2 regions of the Brevibacillus sp. HB1.3 genome follow, and region 2 is predicted to be linked to the other one. Evidence: riboswitches for the same ligand, from Rfam matches in the RefSeq annotation. Region 2 holds a riboswitch; the other holds the start of a gene.

Region 1 (8,085 bases), on a different contig from region 2:
CTCATATAAGAAAAATAGAAAGTATTTAGAAACGATATGTATTACACTGCCTTCACGCTCTCTTTCCTATGTCATCGAGTCGGCTGTTGTCCTCTCGATTGCTTTTATTATACGGAAAAAAGCGGAAAGCACGCAAAAGCGTGGATGATTCATTTGCATCGATTTACAGCCGGAATGGACCGTTTTTGCCAGTAGAAAACACTCGCTCTTTTTGTTAATCGCTGTGGCTCATCGGCAAACATGAATGCTGTGAGAGGGCTCATCAATCCCTTTAATTAAGTAGAGGGTCGGTTTTTTTGTGCCAGGGCCTCTATAAATTCGATCGCTTCTTGAACCGCAGGTATTTTTCGGACATTCTCTTCGGCAAACTGCTGAGCTTGCGGATAGTTCGTAGAAGCGATTCGTTTTGCAGCAGCTTCTACGTCATAGGGTGTAAAGCGATGCTCATAGCTGTCACCATCAAGCAATAACCAGTATGCCCCGGGTTTGTCGGCATAAGGCATGCCCACACTTCCAGCATTGAGAATACGCAGATCGCTAAGGCGACGTTCAAATTGGATATGTGTATGACCACAGATGACCGTTCGTTGCTGCGTCCCCTCAAAGTAAGCGGCCACAATTGCATCCGGAGTGAGTGGGGTGAAAATATCTTCATCATTGGTGGGAATGGCGTGGCAGAATAGCACGTCCTCGAAATCTTCTCGATTTAATGTATAGGTAAGAGGGAGTTGCGCCAGAAAGTCACGTTCAGAGCGGCTTAATTGCTTCGCAACCCATGACGTGATTTCTCGGACAGAATCGGATATTTCCAAGGTCTGAGCCTCTCCGTCAAATGTGAGAAGTACTTCACGCTCGCCATTACCACGGATGAACTGCACGGGTGTATCCAATTGGAACAGCATTTCAAGTGTTTGGACGGGCATCGGGCCTGAGATCGTATCACCCCCGATGACAATAAGATCAGGCTTCACTGATTCCAGTTCTACCAATATAGCCTGTAGTGCAGGGGCATTCCCGTGAATGTCATACAGAGCTGCCACTTTCATCTCACATCGCCTCCCTTTCATTCCTGATTGATCTTCAAAATCGTATTTCCAATGATCCGATTTGAACCTATAATGTATCTTGGGCATATCCTCTAAGTTGTGGTATAATTTGGAAGCCAAATTACGATTAAGGAGTATGGATGATGGAAAAAAAACTAATCTTCGGTCATAAAAATCCAGACACAGATTCCATTTGTTCAGCACTTGTGTACGCTGACCTGAAAACAAAATTGGGCGCGAATGTAGAGCCTGTACGTCTCGGTGTAATCAGCAGCGAAACAGCGTTTGTGTTAAATTACTTCCAAGTAAAAGAGCCGCGCCTCGTAGAAACAGTGGCGAATGAAGTAAATGAAGTCATCCTTGTAGACCACAATGAGCGCCAACAAAGCGCGAATGACATTGAGCAAGTGCAAGTGGTAGAAGTGATCGACCATCACCGTATTGCGAACTTTGAGACGAGCAATCCTCTCTATTTCCGTGCGGAGCCGGTTGGATGCACGACTACCATTTTGAAAAAAATGTATAAAGAAAACGGCGTAGATATTCCAAAAGAGATGGCGGGCTTGATGCTTTCTGCTATCATTTCGGATACGTTGCTGTTGAAATCCCCAACTTGCACGGAGCAAGATGTAGCGGCTGCTCATGAACTGGCTGAAATCGCAGGTGTCAATCTGGAAGCATACGGTCTGGACATGCTCAAAGCGGGGGCAGACCTGAGCGACAAAACAATCGAACAATTGCTCTCATTGGATGCAAAAGAGTTCCAAATGGGCAGTGCGAAAGTAGAAATCGCACAAGTCAATGCAGTTGATGTCAATGATGTACTTGCACGCCAAGGCGAACTGGAAGCAGCTATGAACGCAAACATCGCTGAAAAAGGTTTAGACCTGTTCGTGTTTGTTGTAACGGATATCTTGAACAACGATTCTGTTGCGATCGCTCTTGGTAGCGCAACACAAGCGGTAGAAAAAGCGTACCAAGTAACATTGGTGGACAACAAAGCTGTTCTGAAGGGCGTTGTCTCCCGCAAGAAGCAAATCGTACCGGTATTGACTGATACATTCCAAGCTCTGTAAAAAGAAAGGTGGCTGCCATGCACATGATGCGGGCAGCCACTTTTCTTTTTTACATTCCTTGGGTAGGGTTGTTATGCATCTGGAACAAGGTTTGCTGGGCATAAGCATCATCAGTGTAATGGGTGATAGCATGTTTATCTCTTGCTTTAAGACTGAGCAACCCTGTTAATCCCCATCCAGCACCGACTATGGCTACAATGAAGCCGATGATATAGAGCATCGAAGTCCCCCCCTTGTATGGCTTTACCTATATTTTAGCAAATAATGAAAATGAAGTAACGCCAATTTTTTGTGAAAATGTGTTTGACATTGACGGTCCGTAAATGTGTACGATCAAGTTGTCAGGAGGAATGAAGATGGAATATACGGTGCAAAAGCTAGGACTCCTGGCGGGTGTCAGCACCCGGACGCTCCGATACTACGATGAAATTGACCTTCTCAAGCCGGCGAGAATCAATTCGTCAGGGTATCGCATTTACGGACAGCTTGAGGTTGATCGATTGCAGCAAATCCTTTTTTACCGCGAGCTGGGTGTGAGCTTGGAGGAGATCAAGGAGATCCTGGATTCACCAACCTTTGATGCTGACCGAGCACTGTGGGAGCACCGCGAGAAGCTCCTGGAAAGGCGAGCGCAATTGGATGCGTTAATCGCCAATGTCGATTTGACACTAGCACAGAGAGAGGGGACAGGTACGATGACGGACAAACAAAAATTTGAAGGCTTCAAGCAAAAGATGATTGATGAGAATGAAGAGAAGTACGGGGCAGAAATTCGAGCAAAATACGGAAATGACCAAATCGAAAAATCGAATCAGATGGTCAAAGGCATGACAGAAGAACAGTATGCCGCGCTGGAGAAATTGAACGCAGAGCTGCACGAGACCTTGGCGCAGGCTTTTTCGACAGGTGATCCTGCCCATGAATTAGCGCAAAAAGCAGCAGATCTTCACCGTCAATGGCTAAGCTTTTATTGGGACAGCTAAAGCAAAGAAGCGCACGCAGGTGTTGCCCAGATGTACGTCGATGACCCGCGCTTTACTGCTTACTATGACAAGGAACAGCCAGGTGTAGCCGCGTTTCTCCGCGATGCAGTGGTCATTTATACCAGCAAGTAAAGAGTTTTCAAGCAAAGAAGCTGCGAGCAAGGCAGCTTCTTTGCGTTTTACGCTTCGTTATCCCCACCTACTGCGGGAAAAAGCTTTTGTCCCAAGGGCGTTGGCAAGCCATCCATGCTTACTACGTTGTTTTCCTTTTGATAAGCAAGCAGTTCCTGTTCGTCTTTAGCCAAGGTCCATTTCTGAAGGGTGTCGCGTTCTTTTGAGTAGGAATAGAAGGGGATAGCCCAGCCGCAAGAAGTCTTTACTTCCTGTACGTTTACGGTAATGATTTGCCGAGCACCAGGCAGAAGCGGGAAGTCCTTTACCAGCTCATCCCACCGAGGTGAATCTGGGAGAATAACCGCTCCTTTGCCAAATAAGCGCATGATGAGAGGGGGGCCTTCAAATGCACAAAACATGAGTGTAATCCTGCCATTTTCCTGTAGATGTGCACTGGTTTCGTTTCCGCTTCCAGTCAGGTCTAAATAGGCCACCTCCGTAGGCGATAGGATGCGAAAGGAATCGTACCCTTTCGGTGAAAGATTCACGTGACCATCTGTGTCCATCGGAGCAGAGGCAACGAAGAACATTCGCTGCTTCTTGATAAACTTCTCATGCTCAGGTCGTAACTCAGAAAAAAGCTGACCCATTTTGCACCCCTCCAGGTAAAGGAATTGTTTTTACTACCCTCATATTACGATGAAAAGATGAAGAATTTGTGTTGTTTTTCCCAGTGCGTGCCAAATAGGTGATAAAGTGTAAATATTCTCGCAACAAAATCACCTTTGAAAAGGAGGAGCATTTACATGCAATCATCACAGCCAATTTCCTTAGGGGAGCGCATCCATTTAATAGACGGTTTCGATATGGGCTGGGCGGAACGCACGGGGACTTATGTCATCGCTGAAGAAGAACTGACTTTGGTCGAAACAGGGCCAAGCCCTTCCGTCCCATACATCAAGGCCGGCCTCGCCAAGCTCGGTTTTACCCCGGAACAAGTAAAATACATCATTGTGACGCACATTCATTTGGATCATGCGGGAGGAGTGGGACTTTTTCTAAGGGATTGCCCAAACGCAAAGATCGTTGTCCATCCAAAAGGTGCACGTCACCTCGTTGATCCAAGCCGACTGATCGCAGGAGCGAGAGCGGTGTATCATGATGATTTTGATAGATTGTTTGATCCGATTGAAGCTGTTCCCGAAGAGCGGATTTTGATTCGTGGAGACGGGGATACACTAAAGATCGGAGCGAATTGTGTGTTGGAGTTTCTGGATTCACCAGGGCATGCCAATCATCACTTCAGCATCTACGATCCCATTAGCCGCGGCATGTTCACAGGTGATACGGCAGGTGTACTTTATCCGCAGCTTAAAAAGGACGGCATGCACCTCGTGCTACCATCTACTTCTCCGAATCAGTTTGATCCGGATGCCATGTTAGCGTCTCTACGTCGATTTGGAGCGCGCAATCTGAATCGCATTTACTTTGGTCATTTTGGGATGTCTGAACAGGTAGACGATGTGTACCGCCAAATACGCGAGTGGCTCCCTGTGTTTGTGGCGGAAGGAGAATCAACACTTGCTGCTGGACAAGCATATGCTGATCTGTCTCGTAAGTTATTGGAACGAGTCTCTGAGCATCTACAGTCACAAGGCATCAGTGATGACCACGAAGTTTTCGAAGTACTCAAGCTCGATTTTCAGGTGTGCGCCATGGGCATTCTGGATTATTTGCACAAACGAGGGTAAAAGCTTTGCCAAAAGCATTCCAGTTGCCTGAACTTTTTGTTCAGGCGTTTTCATTTTTAGCAGGCAAGAAAGTATTGGCTTACGTATTTGTCATTCTTTTTTCATCCAAGGAATGCTATGATGTAGGATGAGTCATGGACTGTGATAATTTCAAAACGTAACAGCAAATAGGTGCCTCGTCTTTCTCAAAAAGATCGGGTGAAAAGGGAAGTCGGTGAAAATCCGACGCGGTCCCGCCACTGTAAATCGGCTCGTTCCACAGCCGTAAGCCAGGAGACCTGCCTGTTTGTTTTCGTGCCTGTTGCCTTCGCGGAAAGGATCGGCCTATTTCAGGAAGCAGACCATCCTGTCTGTTTGCCCTGAGGTGCCGACCCTTTGATTTCCGAATGGAAGCAAGGGTCGCTTTTTTTATTGGAAGGTACAGTCAATCAGACACGCAGAAAGGAAGTTCTACATATGAAACGTTCTTTGCGATTCATGATCCCACTACTAGTTGCGGCGAGCCTCGCAGGTTGTGCGGGTAACGATAACAGCCAGCCAGCACCTGGTGGACAAACAAGTGCACCGCAGACAGCACCGCAAGAGAATACAGCCGAGCAGCCTGCAAAACAAACAACGTATCCGTTGACAGTCAAGGATGCGACAGGAAAAGAAGTAACCTTTGCAAAAGCTCCTGAGCGAATCGTCTCCACATCACCTGCCGAGACAGAGATTTTGTTCGCATTAGGCTTGGAAAATCGGATTGTAGCTGTCTCAGACTATGATGATTATCCAGAAGCGGCGAAGGCAAAACCGAAAATTGGCGGCGTCGTCAAACCGAATGAAGAAGCGATTCTCGCTCAAACGCCAGATATGGTCGTGGGTGGGATTTCGATGGAGAAGCCAGTGGCTGACAAGCTCAAATCTCTCGGGATGCCCGTCTATATTACCCATCCAACAAAGATGGATGACATCCTAAACAATGTGTTGGCGATGGGAGTTATCACTAACAAACAAGAACAAGCCGAAAAAGTCGTCGCGCAAATGAAGAAGGATATCGCGTACGTTCAAGAGGCAGTGAAAAATGTAAAACCGGAAGAGAAGAAAAAGGTATACCTTGAGTTTTCCCCAGGCTGGACAGTCGGAAAGGGTGAATTCATGGACGAACTCATCACACTGGCTGGAGCGACAAACATTGCTTCTGACACACAGGGCTGGAATCCGATCAGTGAAGAAAAGATTTTGCAAAACGATCCAGACGTCATTTTGTATGCGAGCGGAATTACCGATGAAAAGACTGGCGTCAAGCTGGAGGATATGATCGCCAAGCGTAATGGCTGGGATAAAATGAAGGCGATTCGTGAAAAACAAATCTTTGGCATGGACCAAAATATTTTGTCCCGTCCCGGTCCGCGTATTACACAAGGCTTGATCGAAGTAGCGAAGGCGATTTACCCAGACTTGGTGAAATAAAATGAAGAAACGATTGTTCCTATGGGGAGGAGTCAGCTGTCTCGTCCTCCTGGCATCAATAGTCATCAGTATCTCGATGGGGGCGGCACATCTCCCCATTTCGCAAGTATGGCTCATCCTGCTCCATCAAATCCCTGGCTTGTCTGAGTGGACCACCGTAACGTGGCCGGAGTCATCTGAGCAAATTGTCATGAAGGTTCGTTTTCCACGCGTTGTATTGGCTGTTTTGATTGGCGCCTGCTTGTCTCTTGCGGGAGCGGGCTTTCAGGGAGTTTTGCGAAATCCGCTCGCAGATCCGTTTACGATGGGCGTGGCATCAGGTTCTGCTGTCGGAGCAGCCTTTTTGATCCTGTTTGGCTTGCAAATCAGCTTTTTGGGTGCATGGAGCACGCCTGTTGTCGCTTTTCTTACAGGACTCCTCAGTTTATGGATCGTACTCGGACTGGCGAACACCCAAGGAAAGCTGCAAACGGAGACCCTGATTTTGTCTGGTGTTGTGGTGCAGGCTTTTCTCGGCTCACTCGTTTCCTTTATGGTGTCGCTATCCGACCAGACGGTGAATGAGATCGTGTTCTGGCTGATGGGTAGCCTGTCATTTCGGGGCTGGGCCTTTACGTATGTCTTGATTCCTTACTTGGTCATAGGCGGAATCGTGCTGGTAAGCTATGCGCGTTCCTTGAACCTATTTGCGTTAGGAGAGCGGCAGGCTGCGCATCTCGGCGTCCATGTAGATCGAACGAAGCTAGTGGTTCTGGTCGTCTCGACTCTCCTGACGGCAGCGGCGGTTTCTATCGCGGGAATTATCGGGTTCGTTGGCCTGGTGGTACCGCATCTCGTGCGTATGCTGGTTGGTCCCGACCATCGAATTTTACTGCCGATGGCCGCGATCTGTGGTGGTATTTATGTGCTGTGGGCCGACACTCTCGCCAGAATGCTGCTAAGTCCAACGGAAATCCCGCTCGGTGTCGTGACAGCATTTCTGGGTGCACCGTTTTTCGCGTATTTGTTGAAGCAAAATAAACGCTTTAGGAAGAGGTAACGTATGCAATGATCAATGTGCACAGCTTGCAAAAATCGTATCAGGATACGCCAGTTTTGCACGGAATCGATTTTTGCGTGGACAAGGGAGAATTTTTTGGCATTATCGGACCAAATGGAAGCGGTAAATCCACCTTGCTGAAAATGATTTCAGGGGTCATCAAGGCAGATGCAGGAGATATTTTGCTTCAGGAGAAAAAGCTTCATTCCTATCCACGCAAAGAGCTTGCCAAAATACTGGCTGTATTGGAGCAAGAGGGGCTACCGCCAGTCGGCTTTCGTGTTCGAGAGGTGTTGGAGATGGGGCGCTTTCCTTACCAGAATTGGCTGGGGGAAGAAAAGCAGGATGTCGCATCGCTCATTGATGAAATCGTACAAATGCTCGGCCTTGAACATTTGGAGGAGCGCACACTGGATCAGTTGAGTGGTGGGGAAAAGCAGCGCGTAGCTTTGGGGAAGGCATTGATCCAAAGACCTCAGGTGCTGTTGCTCGATGAACCCACGACTTACCTCGATATCGGGTACCAGATTCAGCTTATGGATATCGTGCGAAAATGGCAAAAGACGACACAGGTGACGGTCATTGCTGTGCTGCACGATCTGAATCTGGCCTCCCTCTACTGCG
Region 2 (8,085 bases):
GCCTTACATACTTGTTCATTGCCCACGATTTGAGCGTAGTGCGTCATATCAGTGATCGAGTTGGCGTGATGTACCTTGGCAGAATTGTCGAGCTGACGACGAGTAGCCAGTTGTATTCCAATCCGCTCCATCCGTACACGAAAGCATTACTTTCGGCTGTACCTTCGCCAGACCCTGATGCCGTACGAGAAAGAGTGATCCTCCAGGGAGATGTACCGAGCCCTGCAAAACCTCCAAGTGGCTGTACATTCCATACGAGGTGTCCCCATGTGACAGAGGAGTGTCGTACTGTGCGCCCAGAATTTGCGGACACAGGCGATGGTCACTTTGTTGCTTGTCACTTATACAAGTCCTAATCGACAAAAGGGAGTTTGCCTGCCGAATAGGAAGTCTTGTAAAGGGGGGATGCAAAGCAGGAGGTATTGTATCGGCCATTTACCAAAAAGGAACATGCGACTAATAGTAGAAAAAGGGGGATGTTTTCATGAAGAAGAGAGTTCTCTCCGCAACCATGACCAGCCTAGTGGCGCTGGCCATGCTGATTGCTGGATGCTCTAGCACTTCTACGACACCAGCGCCGGCAGAACAAGCAAAGACAGAAACTCCGGCACCTGCAACTGAGCCTGCCAAAACTGGACCGAAGCAATTAATCATCGGTCGCGGTGCAGACACAAAAGGGCTTGACCCAATTACGCAAACAGATGGTGAGACATTTAAGGTAACGGAGAACGTCATGGATACATTGATTGGCTTCGCGGATGGTTCAACAGAGCTCGCTCCATCGTTGGCCGAGAAATGGGAAGTGACTCCTGATGGTCTCGTTTATACGCTGAAACTGAGATCAGGCGTGAAATTCCACGATGGAACTGATTTCAATGCAGAGGCGGTTAAATACAACTTTGAGCGCTGGAGCGACAAGAGCCATCCACAGCATTCACCAGAGGGCTACGAGTACTACGTGAGCCAGTTTGGTGGGTACAAGGGTGACGCGACTCACATTATCAAATCTGTAGAAGCAGTCGATCCGACCACTGTAAAATTCACGTTGAATCGTCCTTTGGCTCCATTCCTTGCCAACCTGGCAATGTCTCCTTTCGCGATTGGCTCGCCTGAGGCATTGAAAAAGGATGTTAAGAAATTCAATGAGCACCCAATCGGTACAGGACCTTTCAAATTCGTAGAGTGGAAGCGCAATGACACGATCACACTTGAGAAAAACCCTGATTACTGGAGCCCAGGATATCCGAAGCTCGATAAGCTGGTGTTCAAGGTCATTCCGGAAAACACGGCACGTCTGACTGCTTTGGCATCTGGCGAGATTGATTTGATGGATGGTCTGAACACAGATGATATCCCAGCAGTAAAAGACAACAAAGACCTGCAACTCTTCCTGCGTCCTACTAATAACATCGGATACATCGGCTTCAACGTAGAGAAGAAGCCACTCGACAATCCAAAGGTTCGTGAAGCCATTGCTTATGCGATTAACAAACCTGAAATCGTAACTGCCTTCTTCGATGGGGTTGGAGAACCAGCAGTCAACCCAATGCCAAAAACGATGTGGGGACATAACAACGATATTAAAGATCGTGAGTTCAACCTCGATAAAGCAAAACAATTGCTGGCCGAAGCAGGACATCCAAACGGCTTTAAAATCAAGTTTTGGGCAATGCCAGTTCCACGTCCGTACATGCCAGAAGGTGTGAAGATTGCTGAAGCAATCCAGCAAGACCTGAAGAAAATCGGGGTTGATGCTGAGATCGTGACGATGGAATGGGCAACGTATTTGGAAAAGACTCGTTTGGGTGAGCAAGAAATGTTCATGCTTGGTTGGACAGGTGACAATGGCGACCCTGACAACTTCTTGGCTGTCTTGCTCGACAAAAACAACATCGGAAGCAACAACTATACACGCTGGGCAAACGAAGAAGCACATCAATTGATGATGAAAGCACAGTCAACCCCAGACCAAGCAGAGCGCGAAAAAATGTACAAAAAAGTACAAGAGATCATTTTCAAAGATGTGCCAATGGTTCCGCTGGCACACTCTACACCAGCATTGGCAGGAAAAGCGAATATCGTAGACTACAACCCGCATCCAAAAGGATCTGAAAGTTTGGAAAAGGTAGACTTCAAGTAAGCTGATTCATCGGAAAAGGGTAAGAGGAGTGCATACCTCTTCTTACCCTCCTTTCATTCATTTAGCCATTATTTTATGCAGGAAGGCGAGGAGATGGCATTGCTAGCTTACAGCATTCGAAGAATTTTAATGCTCATTCCTGTCTTAGTGGGCATGTCAATCATCGTTTTTTCCATTATTCGTGCCATCCCTGGTGATCCGGCTTTGACGATTTTGGGAGAAAAGGCAACACCACAAGCGATTGCAGACATACGAGAAGCATTGGGATTGAATAATCCGTGGTACATACAGTATTTCGATTATATGAAAAATATTTTGAGTGGAAATCTTGGGGAATCATTGCAAACGAATGCGCCGATTTCAGATGAAATCATGCCTTATTTGGCGGCGACGACTGAACTTACAATTGTGAGCATGCTGATTGCGGTGTTTATCGGTGTAAATGCAGGGATTCTTTCTGCGTGGAAGCAAAACTCCTGGTTTGACTACTGTGCGATGTTGATCGCTTTGGTTGGTGTATCCATGCCGATTTTTTGGCTAGGTTTGATGGAGCAATGGGTGTTTGCCCAAGAACTGAAATGGCTGCCATCAGTTGGTCGCGACAATTCGCGTAATCCCATAGAGGCAATTACGCACTTTTATATACTGGATACGATGATGGCTGGTCGTTGGGATCAGCTATGGGAAGTTATCAAGCATTTGATCCTGCCGGGAATCGCGTTAGGTACAATCCCGATGGCGATCATTGCACGTATCACTCGTTCGAGTATGCTGGAAGTCATGCGTGCTGACTATGTCAGAACCGCTCGTGCAAAAGGGCTGACACAGTTTTGGGTCGTGTACAAGCATGCGCTGAAAAATGCAATGATCCCTGTCTTGACGGTAATTGGTTTGCAAACAGGGTTGTTGCTGGGTGGAGCCGTTTTGACAGAGACGATCTTTGGATGGCCAGGAGTTGGTCGCTATATTGTGACCGCCATTGGAAACCGTGACTATCCGGTTATCCAATCCGGTATCCTTGTAATCGCGACGATTTTCGTCCTGATCAATCTCTTGGTCGACCTTCTGTACGCCTATATCGATCCGCGAATCAAATATCGCTAAGGAGGGACGAAGAGACATGGCACAACCACAATTACAACCACAAGATCAGGTAGTACCTTTAAAAGTGAAGCATGAAGAAGTAGTCTCTCCTTGGAAGGATGCATGGAGGACACTGCGAAAAAACAAGCTGGCGTTGGTGGGCTTCGGGATCATTTTGTTTTTCATTGTTGTGGCGGTACTAGCTCCATGGATTGCTCCGTATCCGTACGACAAAGGCGAGCTCGTGATGAAAAACAAGCCACCTTCTGAAGCGCATTGGTTTGGAACAGATTACAATGGTCGTGATGTCTTTAGTCGCGTTATTTATGGGGCACAAATCTCCTTGTGGGTAGGGACGTTCTCTGTCATTGGCTCCGTTCTCGTAGGGACCTTGTTCGGTCTTTTGGCAGGATACTATGGCAGATGGATCGATACGATCATTTCGCGTCTCTTTGATATTATGCTTGCGTTTCCGAGTATTCTTTTGGCAATCGCTGTGGTTGCCATCTTGGGGCCATCTTTGCAAAACGCCTTGATTGCCATTGCGATTATTAACATTCCGACATTTGGGCGGTTAGTACGCGCCCGTGTATTGAGCTTGAAGGAAGAGGAATTCGTCATGGCCGCAAGGGCAATCGGAATGAAAAATTCCCGGATTATCATGCAGCATATTTTGCCGAACAGCCTCGCACCCATCATTGTGACCGGGACGATGGGGATCGCAACAGCAATTATTGAAGCAGCTGCACTTGGCTTTCTCGGACTGGGAGCACAAGCGCCAGAACCAGAATGGGGAAAAATGCTCGCTGATTCACGTCAGTACATTCAGAAAGCACCATGGACCGTTATTTTTCCAGGGCTCTCTATCATGCTGACAGTTCTCGGCTTTAACTTAATTGGGGACGGCTTGCGTGATGCACTTGACCCGCGGATGAAGAGCTAGTCCAATTGTAAAAAGACAGAAGGGAATGGAGATACCGTCCTTCTGTCTTTCTTATTTATCCCTCTTCCATGAAGGTGCGGCACAACTGATTGAAAGCAGGCGCAGCTTTCGTGATTACCTGATGCCTTACGTTTGGGATCATCTCGAGTCTTGCTTTTGGCAATTTCATCGTAAGCATTTGCGCATAATGATGCATACGTTTATCTTGTTCGCCATAGGCAAGTAAAATCGGAAGCTGGATCTCGCCTAGACGCTCTGTACATTGATAGCGATGACCGGCACCGTAAAGGTATTTTAAGCTAGTGGGATCTGTTTTGGAGGCGTGCGCCGTCCATTTTTCCCGCATTTCTGGGCTATTGACATGTGAGGAGGCAATGGAACGGGCAAGAAGAGGAACTCCGTGAAGCATCGACAATGCCTGCGCCATCCAGAATCGTCCATGCAAATACAGGTCATTCACTTCAGAAAAACCGCTCACGAGTATACCGCCTCGTGCATGATCAGGATAGCGAAGACAATATTCAAGGGCGATAGAAGCACCTTGGGAGTACCCCAAAATAAAGGGACGCTCAATGCCGAGAGACGGGATCAGCTTATGGAGTCGTTCTGCCAATTCCCCAATCGAATAGGGCTTCTCCATGGGCGAACTATCACCATGTCCGGGCAAATCAGGGACAATGAGCTGATAAGTATCTGCGAGTGTTTGCTGATAAACAAAATTGATAGAGCCGATGCATGGCGCATGGATACACAATAACGGCTGGCCTTTCCCCGATATGTGAAAAGCAAACTGCTTGCCATCCTGATGGACGAGTATTTGTTCCATTTTTGTTTTCACCCCACCCTTAGGTTGTCCGATCCGAAGTAGATTTTGCAATTGAACTCTTCTTTTTTTGATGGGGAAGTGGTATTCTCGCAATAGAATAATTGGTGAAAGCAGGGTGAAGAAGTTGTTTCAAGAGCGCATTTCGAAGCTCCACACGTTTTTGACAGAGCAAGAGCTGAACGCGGTGTTGATTACCTCTCCCAAGCACGTCTACTATTTGACCGGATTTTTTACTGACCCGCATGAACGTTTTATGGGTCTGGTTATTCCTGCTGAAGGAAAGCCTTCCTTAATTGTACCTGCTCTTGATCGTGAGGCAGCAGCAGAGGCTTCGTTCGTTCAAGATATCCATACACATACGGATATCCAAAATCCGTATGAAATTCTCAAGCAAGTGTTGCCAGCGAACTTGGCGAAGCTCGGAATTGAGAAAAGTCATATGACTGTCGAGCGCTATGAAGCACTTGGACAAGTTGTTCTGGCGTCGAGCTATGTGGACGTGGAAGAGCCACTGCGTGAAATGCGTTTGATCAAATCCGCGGACGAAGTGGATCGTCTAAAGCACGCTGTTCAGTTGGTCGAGGATTCCTTGCGTGAGACCTTGAAAAAAGTCAAGACAGGCATGACCGAGACAGAAATCGTAGCGGAGCTGGAATTCCAGATGAAGCGCTTGGGTGCAGAAGGTCCATCCTTTACGTCCATGGTGTTGGCAGGGGAGAAGTCCGCTTTGCCACATGGGAAGCCAGGAACGCGCCAAGTGCAAGAAGGCGACTTGCTTTTGTTTGATATCGGGGTAGCTGCGAACGGATATGTATCCGATATTACTCGTACCTTTGCTGTAGGCGAGATCAGTGCCCAGCTACAAGAAATTTACGAGACAGTTTTGGCTGCTAACGAAGCGGCAATTGCTGAGATTCGTCCCGGTGTGACATTTGCGCATTTGGATAAAACCGCTCGTGACGTTATCACTGCAAAAGGCTACGGAGAATACTTCATGCACCGCCTTGGGCATGGACTAGGGATGGATGTACATGAATATCCGTCTGTTCACAGCCAGAACCAAGAAGTGCTTCGTCCAGGAATGGTCTTTACCATCGAGCCGGGCATCTATTTGCCAGGAGTAGGCGGCGTGCGGATTGAAGACGATGTTTTGGTTACGGAAACAGGCGTTGAAATACTCACGCAGTTCCCGAAAAAACTGACTTCTATCAACGAATGAAAAATCATGAAAATTGAATACGTATCGAATGGTGCTGGATGGCATATGCCGTCAGCTTAAAAGGGAAGTCCGGTGAAAAACCGGCGCGGTCCCGCCACTGTAACGAGGAGCGCCTAGCGAATAGCCACTGTTTTTTGCGAGACAAAAAATGGGAAGGTAGCTAGGTGTGTTGATCCGTAAGCCAGGAGACCTGCCATGCGATCATTTACAATCGACCCACGAGGATGGGGCAGATGTGGAAGCAGTCTATAAAAGGGCGCCTTTGCGCCTGTTATGGCTATATCTACGTTTGTCATGCGCCTCCCGATTGAAATGGGGGGTGCTTTTTTTGTGGAAGCATTTGATTTACTACAACATTTATAAAAGAAAAAGGGGATTACAGATGTTTCATGCAAACAAAACACATACAGTAATGAAAGGACTAGCTTTCGGTATCTTGACAGCTACCATGCTTTTGGTTTCAGCCTGCGGTTCCACTACAACACCGCAGGCCCCAGCCAAAACAGAACAAACGGCTGCTCCAGCAGCAGAGAGTAAGCCTGTAACACTCACCAATAATGGCATCGAAATGACCTATCCAACAGTACCTGAGCGTGCCGTGACATTGAACCAACACGTCACGGAAATCATGCTGGCATTGGGCCTGGCTGATAAAATGGTCGGAACCGCTTACCTGGACGATGAAATTCTTCCAGAGTTAAAAGCAGATTACGACAAGATTCCGGTACTGTCTGACAAGTATCCTACGAAAGAAGTGCTGTTGGCAGCGAACCCAGACTTCGTGTACGCCGGATGGAAAAGCGGATTCGGTGAAAAGGGAGTAGGATCGATGCAGGATTTGGAAAAGGTCGGCATCAAATCGTATCTGCAAGCGTCTTCTAGCATGCCTGGACCGACTATTGACGATGTGTTTGCTGACATTACGAATATTGGACGCATTTTCCGTGTGGAAGACAAAGCCAATGATTTGATCCATAAAATGAAGAGTGAAATGGACCAAACGCTTAGTAAAATTGGCAAGGTGGACGAGCCGCTGAAAGTGTTCGTGTACGACAACGGGGAAGATAAACCGTTCACAGCAGCCAACAACTACATGACGTCTTTAATCAAGACTGCTGGCGGCAAGAACATTTTTGACGATATTCAAAAGGGTTGGGCAGAGGTCAGTTGGGAGCAAGTAGTGAGTCGCAATCCAGACGTGATTATTATCGTAGACTACGGGGATAGAACTGTTGAGCAAAAGCGTCATTTCCTTTTGACCAAAAAAGAACTGGCGGATATCCCGGCGATTAAAAATCAACGACTGATGGTATTGCCCTTGTCTGCGGCTTCTGAAGGCGTTCGTGCACCGATTGCGCTGAAAATTTTGGCGGAAGGACTCTACCCGGATAAATTCAAATAGAGTACGCCCCTTTTAAGGGAGGGAATAGCACTGCAACAGATCAAGTTACCTTCTATCATCATTACTTTATTGGTCGGACTCTTCCTCTCGATTACGTTCGCAGTTACGCTCGGATCGGTGGAGATTAAGCCGACTACGGTATGGAAAATCGCCTTATCAAAAATTCCGATGTTGACTCAATGGATTGAGGTGGACTGGTCCAAAGGGGAGCAAACCATTATTTGGGATATTCGCTTTCCGCGTGTACTCTTGGGGGCGATCGTCGGCGCAGGTCTGTCTGTCGTGGGAGTAGCGATCCAATCGTTAGTTCGCAACTCCCTGGCTGATCCGTATGTGTTAGGCGTATCTTCAGGTGCTTCCGTTGGAGCTACTTCGGTAATTATTTTCGGAGCATTCAGCATGTACGGGCAGTATGCGTTAACCTTTGGCGCTTTTACAGGCTCCCTCGTGTCCATTATTCTTATTTTTACGC

What was found. A riboswitch is a leader RNA that binds a small molecule or an ion and turns the genes downstream of it on or off. The one in region 2 is predicted to bind cobalamin.
Region 1: linked by a shared signal. The riboswitch ahead of HPY31_RS08145 (ABC transporter substrate-binding protein) and the one ahead of HPY31_RS25885 (ABC transporter substrate-binding protein) in region 2 are both predicted to bind cobalamin.

Annotation. Positions count from the first base shown of each region.
Region 1 covers NZ_JABMIT010000003.1:117,061-125,145, forward strand. Annotated here, with positions in the region: gene HPY31_RS08115 (metallophosphoesterase family protein) at 276-1,046, opposite strand; gene HPY31_RS08120 (manganese-dependent inorganic pyrophosphatase) at 1,190-2,122, shown strand; gene HPY31_RS08125 (hypothetical protein) at 2,172-2,342, opposite strand; partial or broken gene HPY31_RS08130 (MerR family transcriptional regulator) at 2,479-3,237, shown strand; gene HPY31_RS08135 (pyridoxamine 5'-phosphate oxidase family protein) at 3,285-3,869, opposite strand; gene HPY31_RS08140 (MBL fold metallo-hydrolase) at 4,026-4,970, shown strand; cobalamin riboswitch at 5,123-5,270, shown strand; gene HPY31_RS08145 (ABC transporter substrate-binding protein) at 5,427-6,422, shown strand; gene HPY31_RS08150 (FecCD family ABC transporter permease) at 6,424-7,461, shown strand; gene HPY31_RS08155 (ABC transporter ATP-binding protein) at 7,470-8,085, shown strand, end outside.
Region 2 covers NZ_JABMIT010000015.1:57,501-65,585, forward strand. Annotated here, with positions in the region: gene HPY31_RS25855 (ABC transporter ATP-binding protein) at 1-356, shown strand, start outside; gene HPY31_RS25860 (ABC transporter substrate-binding protein) at 485-2,140, shown strand; gene HPY31_RS25865 (ABC transporter permease) at 2,234-3,244, shown strand; gene HPY31_RS25870 (ABC transporter permease) at 3,261-4,166, shown strand; gene HPY31_RS25875 (alpha/beta fold hydrolase) at 4,222-4,992, opposite strand; gene HPY31_RS25880 (M24 family metallopeptidase) at 5,117-6,211, shown strand; cobalamin riboswitch at 6,224-6,423, shown strand; gene HPY31_RS25885 (ABC transporter substrate-binding protein) at 6,594-7,613, shown strand; gene HPY31_RS25890 (FecCD family ABC transporter permease) at 7,683-8,085, shown strand, end outside.